3 regions of the Planococcus massiliensis genome follow, and region 2 is predicted to be linked to each of the others. Evidence: riboswitches for the same ligand, from Rfam matches in the RefSeq annotation. Region 2 holds a riboswitch; each other region holds the start of a gene.

Evidence for each region. A riboswitch is a leader RNA that binds a small molecule or an ion and turns the genes downstream of it on or off. The one in region 2 is predicted to bind lysine.
Region 1: another riboswitch for lysine. It lies ahead of BN1080_RS10225 (aspartate kinase); the one in region 2 lies ahead of dapA (4-hydroxy-tetrahydrodipicolinate synthase).
Region 3: another riboswitch for lysine. It lies ahead of BN1080_RS11315 (Na+/H+ antiporter NhaC family protein); the one in region 2 lies ahead of dapA (4-hydroxy-tetrahydrodipicolinate synthase).

What each region holds. Positions count from the first base shown of each region.
Region 1 covers NZ_CCXS01000001.1:2,067,584-2,071,345, forward strand. The annotation lists gene BN1080_RS10220 (YslB family protein) at 1-277, shown strand, start outside; gene BN1080_RS10225 (aspartate kinase) at 348-1,562, opposite strand; lysine riboswitch at 1,707-1,880, opposite strand; gene uvrC (excinuclease ABC subunit UvrC) at 1,921-3,714, opposite strand.
Region 2 covers NZ_CCXS01000001.1:451,844-455,605, forward strand. The annotation lists gene BN1080_RS02290 (STAS domain-containing protein) at 1-527, shown strand, start outside; gene dapA (4-hydroxy-tetrahydrodipicolinate synthase) at 584-1,474, opposite strand; lysine riboswitch at 1,601-1,779, opposite strand; gene BN1080_RS02300 (SAM-dependent methyltransferase) at 1,884-2,492, shown strand; gene ypfJ (KPN_02809 family neutral zinc metallopeptidase) at 2,552-3,400, shown strand; gene BN1080_RS02310 (TraB/GumN family protein) at 3,535-3,762, shown strand, end outside.
Region 3 covers NZ_CCXS01000001.1:2,270,481-2,274,242, reverse strand. The annotation lists gene BN1080_RS11325 (sulfite exporter TauE/SafE family protein) at 1-218, shown strand, start outside; gene BN1080_RS11320 (bifunctional metallophosphatase/5'-nucleotidase) at 232-1,575, shown strand; lysine riboswitch at 1,649-1,830, shown strand; gene BN1080_RS11315 (Na+/H+ antiporter NhaC family protein) at 1,936-3,513, shown strand; gene BN1080_RS11310 (sodium-dependent transporter) at 3,706-3,762, shown strand, end outside.

The sequences.
Region 1 (3,762 bases), 1.6 Mb from region 2:
CCGCAAATTCCCTCTTTTCGCGATGGAAGAAGCACCTGATTTTTTTAGCCAAGCAAATTTTGGCCAATTGTCCTTGGAAAAGGCCGGCAAGGATGAAACCACCTATACACTCCACCCCAACAAAATCGAAAATCGCTGCTTTAAACTGGAAGCCGGCTTTCTGGCTGAACAAAAACAAAAAGTGGGCGGTTTCTTGACAGAAGCCTACGAAGAAGTTTTCCCGAAAAAGAATTTCGTGCGGATCACCTTAAAAACGGATCTGCGTGAAAAAGCATAGCCTCACTTTTGAGCCATCACTGTTCTTTTCCATGAAAAAACCCCGAATCTGTTTATCGGGGTTTTCTTTTTTATTCATCTAAACCAAAGGCTCTGTGCAAGGCATTCGCTGATTTTTGCATTTCATCGAGCGGCACAACGACCGATACTTTAATCTCTGAGGTGCTGACCATTTTCACCGGAATTTCTTCCATGCGGAGAATATCGAACATTTGCGCGGCGACTCCCGGATTTGAAACCATGCCGGATCCGACAATGGAGACTTTCGAGAGGCCTACTTCAAATTCGCAGGAGACAAAGCCGATTTCCTCTTTGTATTGTTCGAGCACCCGGCGCGCTTCTTCCAGGCTTTCTTCTTTGATGGAAAACGAAACGGACGGCGGGAATGCATCCGTAATGCTCTGGACGATGATGTCCACATCGATATGGTGTTCGGCAAGCTTGGTAAAGATATTTGCCAATGAACCATTAAACGGTTTTTTATATGTGACAGTGACGCGCGCAATGCCTTTTTCAAAAGCGACGCCTCGGACGATAAGATTTTTTTCCACAGTGACCACCTCTTGTATAATTGTGCCGGGTTCATCGGAATAACTAGCTCTGACCGACAAGGAAACCTGGTTGTTTTTCGCAAATTCGACAGCTCTTGGATGCAGGACGCCAGCCCCCAGATTGGCGAGTTCCAGCATTTCGTCATAGGAAATTTGCTCGAGCTTCCGGGCACCGCCGACAAAGCGCGGATCCGATGTATAGACGCCGTCCACATCGGTATAAATATCACAGCGGTCTGCTTTTAAGGCAGCGGCAAGCGCCACTGCTGTCGTATCGGACCCTCCGCGACCAAGCGTCGTAATATTGCCGATTCTGTCAACGCCTTGGAATCCTGCCACTACGCAGAAGCAGCCATTGTCTAATACTTTTTCCAGCCGATCGGTATGGATCTGTTCAATGCGTGCATTGCGCGGCACCGATTCGGTTTCGATGCCCGCTTGCCAACCGGTAAACGACAAAGCTTCATGGCCAAGCGCTTTAAATGCCATGGCGAGCAGTGAAATGGTCACCTGTTCCCCTGTAGCTAGCAGCATGTCCATCTCCCGCTTCGGCGGTTCTGCTGATATCTCGCTTGCCAACCCCAACAATGTATCGGTCGTTTTCCCCATCGCAGATACGACGATTACGACTCTACTGCCTTTCTCTTTTTCAGCAATGGCTCTTTTCGCGACACCGATAATTTTTTCCGGAGTTGCGACTGATGTTCCTCCAAATTTCATGACAACTGTTTTCATTCCATTCACTCCCACATTTTTTCGATGTGGCCCTCAACATGAAAAGCAAAGACTGGATATAGCTTTGCCTGCCAAATAAAAAAGGCAGCTCGCCGATTGACCGGCAAACTACCTCTTTAGCATGTACGAATACGAAAAACGTCCATGTGAGATAGCCCTCCAGAGATAAACTCTGACAGCCCAGCACTTATTAAATGCAGGACCAGCATGCGAGTTGCAAACTTCAGCACACTTCGGCGGGCGTCCCTTTCTCCATTCTTCATCGATTCTGCAAATCTCCGAATGGCTACTCTTGACGGCCGCACCTCTATCATCACTTTTCCAAGTGATTCAATTATTCTTCTACGATAACATGTTACTACTCGGTTGACAATGTCTCATTTTGAAAATGCTGATAAATCGTTTGAGACAAGCCTTCCGGCATCCCCGCCTCTTTTAACTCGTCAATTGACGCTTCTTTGATGCGTTTGACGGAGCCGAAATGCTTCAGCAATTGCTGTTTGCGCTTAGGCCCGACGCCTTGCAGCCCATCAAGCGCCGACTGGATCGAGTTTTTGCCGCGCAGCTGCCGGTGGAAAGTGATGACGAAACGGTGAACTTCGTCTTGAATCCGCTGTAGCAGATAAAACGCTTCGCTCGTCCGCTTCAAAGGCACCACTTCTACGGGATTGCCATACAACAGCTGGGAAGTCTGGTGCTTTGCATCTTTTGCGAGGCCCGCAATTGGAATAGACAAGCCCAGTTCGTCTTCGATAATTTCCCGGGCCGATTCCATCTGCCCTTTCCCACCGTCAATGACGATCAGGTCAGGAAGCGGCAAGTTGTCGCGCAAAACACGTGTATAGCGCCGGCGAATGACTTCGCGCATGGCGGCGTAATCATCCGGTTTAGACGCGCTGCGCGTTTTATATTTCCGGTAATCTTTTTTGGAAGGCTTGCCGTCTACAAAAGCGACCATTGCAGAAACGGCATCGGCCCCTTGAATGTGGGAGTTGTCAAATGCCTCGATGCGAAGCGGCGTTTCGATATTCATCGCTTCGCCAAGCTCCGCACAAGCTCCGACTGTGCGCTCTTCCTGGCGTTCAAGCAACTGGAACTTTTCTTTGATGGCAATTTCAGCGTTTTTCTTTGCCAGCGCCACCAAGTCTTTTTTCTTTCCGCGCTGCGGAATAAGAACGCGCATATCCAGCCATTCGCGAACCAAATCCGCATCTTCGCCTTCCGGCAATAAGATTTCATTCGGCTTTACATGGTTTGATTGTTCATAAAATTGTCCGAGGAATGTCATAAACTCTTCCTGCGGGTCCCGGTAAAGCGGGAATAACGAAACGTCCCGCTCAATCAGCTTGCCTTGCCGGACAAAAAACACCTGTACACACATCCAGCCTTTATCAATGGCATAGCCAAAGACATCCCGGTTCGTAAAGTCATTCATCGTCATTTTCTGTTTTTCCATAACCGTTTCGATATGGGAAATCTGGTCACGGTATTCCTTCGCCCGCTCAAATTCCAAGTTTTCTGCAGCTTCCGACATTTTTTCAACGAGGTCCTGTTTCACTTCACGGAAACCGCCGTTTAAAAACCGGGAAATATCATCAATCATTTCTCGGTAAGTATCTTTTTCAACAGGTTTCACACAAGGCGCCAAGCATTGCCCCATGTGATAGTAGAGGCAGGCGCGGTCCGGCATCGTATGGCATTTACGAAGCGGATAAAGCCGGTCGAGCAATTTTTTTGTGGCACTCGCTGCATACGCATTCGGATAAGGGCCAAAATACTTTCCTTTATCGCGCTTTACCTGCCGCGTGATAATCAATTTCGGATGGCGCTCATTTGTGATTTTCAAATACGGATAAGTTTTATCGTCTTTTAACATGATATTGTATTTCGGATCATGCTTTTTGATCAAGTTCAGTTCCAAGATCAGCGCTTCTTTTTCCGAATTCGTGACAATGTATTCGAAGTCTACGATTTCCCCTACCAGGCGCTGGGTTTTCGCATCGTGGCTTCCGGTAAAATAAGAGCGCACACGATTTTTCAGCACTTTCGCTTTGCCGACGTAAATGACCGTTTCTTGCCGGTCCTTCATCAAGTAACAGCCCGGCTGATCGGGAAGAATCGCTAATTTGTGTTGGATCAATTCATTTGCCATTTTCTCACCCTATTAAAAAACCGGGGCCATCACTGGACCCGGTTAAGA
Region 2 (3,762 bases):
TCGGCAAACTCATTAAAACGGAAGCGATGCGAAATCAAATCAAGCTTGAACGCCTGTTTGAAATTATGGAGTATTTCCATACTCTGTTAGACCATGCCGCTTATTCTTACAGTTTCGCCTATATCCATTCTTATCAAAAGAGCCTGAAAGATGCGCACGATGAATTTATGAAATTATCTGCACCGGTTGTTCCTGTAAATGACCAAATTGCGATTTTGCCGCTGATTGGCGAAATTGATATCGACCGGGCCCAGTACATTTTGGAAAAGACGTTAATGGAAGCGAGCCGGTTAAAAATTTCCACCTTGATCCTGGATTTATCAGGCGTTGTAAAAGTCGATGCGGTAGTAGCGGAACAAATCATCCGGGTGACGCAGTCGCTGAAGCTGATCGGAGTGCACAGCATGCTGACCGGCATCCGGCCGGAAATTGCCCAGACCATCATCAGCTTGGGAATCGACATTAGCGAGCTGTCGCTTGGAGGCAGTTTAAAACAGACGTTTAAAAAACTTACAGACAATCAATAAAAAAACTGCTGAAGCGATAGTTGCTTCAGCAGTTTTGCTTTGAAAGGGCCAGGTTTTTATAGTTTAGAAAGGTTGGCCGGGCTTTCTGCCAGCACTTGTTGGAGTGCGGATAGTTCCTGCTCATTTAACGGGACCATCGGCAAACGCACGCTGCCGACTTCAACGCCGCTTAAGTTCAACGCGGTTTTAACGGGCACTGGATTTGGCGCCGCAAACAACGCATGCATGACCGGCAATAATTTCCGGTGCAGCGCTGCTGCTTCCTGGACATTGCCGCCTTTGAAAAGCGTAATCATTTCCTGCATATCATTTCCGATAACGTGGGCTGCCACTGAGACGATTCCTTGGCCGCCGATCGAAAGCATCGGCACGGTCAGGCCATCATCACCGCTGTAGACGGCAAAATCCGCTGGAGTGTTTTCAATGATGGCTGCTGCGGCGTCCAGATTGCCGCTCGCTTCTTTAATTGCGACAATATTGTCGATAGCCGACAAGCGAATAGTGGTTTCCGGCAACAAATTTACAACGCTGCGCCCAGGAATGTTATAAAGCATCACCGGGAGGCGGGTTGAAGCCGCAATCGCATGGAAATGCTGGAACATGCCTTCCTGGGAAGGCTTATTGTAATATGGAGTCACCAGCATCACGCCGTCCACGCCCATTTCTTCTGCGGCCCGCGTCAATGCAATGGAAGCCCGTGTGTCATTGGAGCCGGTTCCTGCAATTACTGGAATTCGGCCGTTCACGGTTTTAACGACAAATTCGAATAAGGCAATTTTTTCATCTGTCGATAGTGTAGGGGACTCACCGGTCGTTCCGGCCACCACCAATGCATCGGTGCCGTTCGCAATTAAATGCTCCACCAATTTTTGTGTTGCCCCGAAATCTATATCGCTTTGTGCGTCAAATGGCGTCACCATGGCTGTTACTACTTGTCCGAAATTCATCATACCACCCTTTTCTCATTTTTTAGTTTGCTTTCAGCGGTTAACGGGTTGGTCCTTAACAAACAAAAAGCAGCAACGAGGGTCTCGTTGCTGCCATAGAAACAATGTCATGCTTTTTGTTTCTTTGTGTCAGATAGCCCTCCATATAGTTTCCTATATGACAGTCCAGCATTTTTTCAATGCAGAACCAGCGATGGCGGTTATGAGCCTTTCATCGCTTCGGCAAATTCCCCTTTCAGCATACGTCAACGGATCCCATACTCCTCGGTAAGCGTACTGATGGTCTTTGCTCCTCTATCCTCACCCGGAATAATCGGGCAAGAAAATATTGAATTAGCTAGACCATATCAAAAAAAATAGGAATTTGCAAGCCATGTGGAATGCTTTTTGAAAAAAGGAGGAGATCAGTATGGAAGAAGAAAAGCGCCGGGACAAAGAATTGCATATACAGACCTCGGAAATCCAGCATGATTTTCCCGAATCGGTTCACCATCATCGATATGAACCGACGCCTTACGCGCTTCTTGATCAATTATTTGCCCGGTACAGCTTAGCTGATTCGGATCGCATCGTCGATTTTGGAAGCGGAAAAGGGCGTTTGAATTTTTACCTTCACCACCGCTTCGGGGCAAAAACTGTTGGCGTCGAAATGAATCCCCATTTTCATGGACAGGCGCTGGAAAATTTGATGGCCTATGAAAAGAAATGGAAAACAGCAGGTAAAATCCAGTTTATCCAGTGTCTGGCACAAGATTACCGCATTCAGCCGGCGGACAATAAATTCTATTTTTTTAATCCTTTTTCAGTCCAGATTTTCATCAGCGTTTTGAACAATATTCTGGAATCCTATGAACAAAAAACAAGGGAGATCGACTTGATCCTCTTTTTTCCTTCGGATGACTTTATTGATTACTTGGTGCATTGGACGCCATTTGAACTGGCTGAAGAGATGGAATTGCCTGCTTCCGGAAAGGATTTTCGGGAACGCTTCTTGGTATACCGGCTTTCTGAGTATTGATTTGAAAACTTGTAAATGTGGGTATAACGGAAGAAAGAGGCTGTTTAAGGAGTGGTTTGATGAAGTGGCGAGGTAGAAGAGCGAGTGGAAACGTAGAGGATCGGAGAGGCTCGGGAGGCGGCGGAAAATTAGTTGCCGGAGGCGGAATCGGCGGTTTGCTGATTGTGCTGCTTGTGGCGTTTCTTGGCGGTGATCCGGGAGCGGTATTGGACGGCCTTGGTTCTGGCGGAACCCAGACGAATGAACCTTATGTGGAGACGGAGCAGGAAGCGGAGCTGTCCGATTTTGTGGCGGTTGTCCTGGCGGATACGGAAACGGTATGGACGCAGGTTTTTGAAGAGGAAGGCATGGAATACGTGGAGCCGACCTTAGTGCTTTTCGATGGCAGCGTAAATTCAGCTTGCGGAACAGCGGGAGCAGCAGTCGGTCCGTTCTATTGTCCGGGAGACCAGAAATTGTACATTGACCTCAGTTTTTATGAAGAGCTGCAGAATCAGTTCCAAGCACCCGGTGATTTCGCAATGGCTTACGTGATTGCCCACGAAGTCGGCCATCATGTGCAGAACCTGCTCGGCGTAATGAAGGAAGTGCAGCCGCTCAGAAATCAACTGAGTGAAGAGGAATATAATAAGCTGCAAGTGAAGTTGGAACTTCAAGCCGATTATTACGCAGGAGTCTGGGCCCATCATGCGCAAGGCATGGACCTGCTGGAAGAAGGGGATTTGGATGAAGCGTTGACGGCTGCCAGTGCGGTCGGCGATGACACAATTCAGAAGCGCTCGCGCGGCTACGTCGTGCCTGAAAGTTTTACGCACGGCACTTCTGAACAGCGCAAAACCTGGTTCTATAAAGGATTTAAAGCCGGAAACCTGGAAGCGGGCGATACATTCAACGCCAAAGGCCTGTAACGGGAAAGCGAGGAAAATTGAAGAACTGAAGAGTCCGGCATTGATATTTTCAGCAATGTGATTCATTATTGAAATAGACAGTCTTTTCACGCAGCGCGCGAGGGGAAATTAGGTTCTATAAAGGAAGTAAATTCATGCAGGAAGAAAATATTACACGCATCCAGCTGGATGGTCGTGAGGTTGTGCTGATCGGTACAGCCCACGTTTCCCGGCAAAGTGCGGAACAAGTAAAAACGGTGATTGAACAAGAGCGCCCGGATTCGGTGTGCATCGAATTGGATGCACAGCGCTACCAGTCTGTTACGGAAAACAGCAAGTGGAAGGAAACGGACATCTTTAAAGTGTTAAAAGAAAAGAAAGCC
Region 3 (3,762 bases), 1.8 Mb from region 2:
TGTTTTTATCGGCCATTGTCAATTCCATCACCCATCTTTCGCTTGGCAACGTTCCATGGCTTTATACGCTGGCAGTGGTGCCAGGAGCCTATGTCGGGGCAAAAATAGGAGCCGCATGGAATAAAAAAGTGGATTCCGGGACACTCGTCGTTATTTTGCGGATTGCTTTGTTGGTTTTAGGGCTCCGGTCTGTTTACGAAGGAATATTTAGTTCTTAAAGAGGTGTAAGTCATGGGTGAAACCCTTCACATTTATCATACAAACGATGTGCACAGCCATTTTGCAAATTGGCCGCGCATCCGGTCATTACTGAAAGAGCGAAAGCGCTGGCACGAAGAAGCGGGAGATTTTTGCCTAGTCCTGGATATTGGCGACCACGTGGACCGCTCGCACCCTTTCACCGAAGGAACTTCCGGTAAAGGGAATATCGAATTGCTGAACGGCGCAGGCTACGACGCTGTGACCATCGGCAATAATGAAGGCATCACCTTGGCGAAAGAAGAGCTCAATTCGCTTTATCTGCAAGCGGATTTTGAAGTCATTGTGGCGAATTTATTTGATTTGGATGGCAGCCGCCCAGAATGGGCAAAAGCTTTTCATGTAATGGAAACAAAGAGCGGGATAAGGCTGGCTTTGGTCGGGGCTACAGCCGAATTCACGCCGTTCTATCGGCGTTTGGGATGGACAGTGACCGATGCGAAGGATTCAATTGTTCAAGCCGTTGAAACGGTTAAAGATCAAGCGGATTTCATCATCTGCCTGTCTCATCTCGGCATAAAAGAAGATGAACAGCTAGTGGAGTTATGTCCGGAAATCGATGTTTTGCTTGGCGCACACACCCACCACATTTTCCATGAAGGGAAAGTAATAGGGGATACATTGCTTGGAGCGGCAGGCAAATTTGGCATGTACATCGGCCATATCGCGGTCGATTTAGAAACCGGCGCCAAAGAAGCGGATTTAATCGAAACAGCTTTGCTTCAAAGTGTAGAAGAAGATTTTGATGATTTGCTCATTGCACAAGGCAAAGAACAATTGAATGATCCAATTTTCTACAATGAACAGGTACTGGATGCAGACTGGTTTAGGGACTCGAAACTTGCTGAGATGTTTGGGGAAGCGATGATTGAATTTTCAGGTGCGGATTGCGCCATCTTCAATGCAGGCCTCTTTATGGAAAATATGCCGCTCGGGACAGCGACGCGCTACGATTTTCATAAGATGCTGCCGCATCCGATCAATCCTTGTTTAATCGAATTGACAGGCGCCGAGCTGAAAGAAATTTATCTGCAATCGTTGAATGCCGATTGGCCGAAAATTGAATTGAAAGGGATGGGTTTCCGGGGAGCGGTTTTCGGCAAAATGATCCGCATCAATCTGTCCATGGAGAATCGGCAATTATTCATCGGGGAAATTCCAGCGAATCCAGACCAAACCTATAAACTGATCACTTTGGATATGTTCACGTTCGGCTATTTTTTCCCGTCCTTGAAACGCGCTCCGAAAAAATACTTTATGCCTGAATTCCTGCGGGATGTATTTAGCCAATATTTCAGAAGCAAAACGTTAAAATGAAAGAATATTCGAACTTGAAACACAGTTGATTTTGTCTTAATTATGGGCTATGCTAACTAAGAAATAAATTATATCGATGGGTAGAGGCTGCGGAATTTATCAGTACGGTGCGCGAGTTTGACAACGTTGAACGCATCTGAAAGGAAATTTTGCCGAAGTTCTTTTTTCACAGTCAATGGAAAAAGTGCTGGGGTCATTCTGAAGAAGAATGGCACTGTCATTTGCGTTTTGCGCAAATGAAGAGCTACAGGGATGTTTGATGTTTGATCACACAGACGAATTGTAGAAGGCTGATTGTACCCTTGGGGAGACAATCAGCCTTTTTTCTCTTCCATCCTACTAAAAAAGGAGGATTTTTTCATGGAGAATACGATTTTCTCAATTTTGCCGCCAATTATCGCCATTGCGATGGTATTATTGACGCGGCGCGTACTGTTGTCCCTTGGAGCAGGGATTATCGCGGCAGCATTTATTTACACTTCATTTGCGCCGGTAGCGGCATTAAAAGAGCTCTACATGTCTTTTGCGATTATTTTTTGGGACGGGGGCTTCAATGCTTATAATGTATTCATTATTCTTTTCTTGCTACTTTTAGGAGTCATCACCGCTTTTGTCAGCTTGTCTGGCGGAAGCCACGCTTTTGCGGAGTGGGCATCTACTCGGATTAAATCGAGAAGAGGCGCTAAGGTGGTAACAGTAATTTTAGGGATTGTCATTTTCATTGACGATTATTTCAATGCCCTGGCAGTAGGGCAAGTTGCCCGTCCGATTACGGACCGTTATAAAGTATCACGCGCGAAACTCGCTTATTTTATCGATTCGACAGCTGCGCCTGTCTGTGTGGTGTCGCCTGTATCGAGCTGGGGCGCTGCCATTATCGGTATTGTAGCTACCATATTAGCGGGCCAAACTTATGTTGAGTCCTCCGCTCTGGAAGCTTTTATATGGATGGCGCCAATGAACTTCTACGTGGTCGCTTCCCTAGCCATTGTCTTTTTTGTAGCCATCCGCGATGTGGATTTTGGTGAAATGAAAAAGCATGAGAAGCTGGCAATTACGAAAGGCCAATTGTTCGATCCGGCTAAAACAATTCCGGGCGAAATGAAAGAGGAATTTCCAAGCCATTCCCATGGCCGGGTTCTTGATTTATTGTTGCCGATCTTGGTATTGGTTGCCGGAACAGTCGGGGCTATGATTTGGACGGGTTACCAAAACTCAGATCAGGTTTTTGATATCTGGCTGATTTTCGAAAACACGGACGTTCCGGCCTCATTATTAGTGGGCGGAGGCCTCGGGGCTTTAACTTCCATTCTTCTCTATCTATTGCAGATGCGAAAAAATGAAACAGCGACAGCCGGTTGGGTAGGAAAAGGAATTTTCGCTGGAATCAAATCGATGATTGGAGCGGTTCTGATCCTTGTATTCGCATGGTCATTGACGTATTTGATTGGCAACCTGGAAACGGGACAGTATTTGGCGGATGTAGTGACGGAAGCAAATATGCCGACTTCCATCTTGCCGGTCTTGCTTTTCTTGCTGGCAGGTGTCATGGCTTTTTCTACCGGTACTTCTTGGGGATCATTCGGTATTTTGCTGCCGATCGCAGGGCAAATCATGTCTCAAGCTGAACCGGAATTATTATTGCCGACGTTGTCAGCAGTTTTAGCTGGCGCTGTATTCGGCGACCACTGTTCGCCGATTTCTGATACGACGATTTTGTCTTCTACAGGAGCTGGGAGCAACCATATGGACCATGTCGTTACTCAGTTGCCATACGCGATTACAGCTGCAGTAATTGCGGCAGTAGGGTATATTGTCATAGGTTTTACCAATTCCCTTTTGCTGGCTTTAGGAGTGGTAATTGTTATTTTAGCGATATTATTCGTTGTTTGGTCAAAACGTACAATCTTGTCAGAAAAACATGGGAATATAAAGTGATTGCAAAAGCAGGGAAAAACTTTCTCTGCTTTTTTATTATTCCAGAAATAGCTTTAATTAAAAAAACGAGAAATTATCTTTACTTTGGCAAACTCCCTCGTTATACTATTTTTAGATTAGCAATAATCTGAAAATAAACAAACTTCCTATTTTTCTGTAAGAAAATTGGAAGGATACTAAGGGGGAAGAGAGATGGAACGTTCGCAATGGGGTACGCGCGCTGGATTTATCATGGCGGCTGTCGGCTCG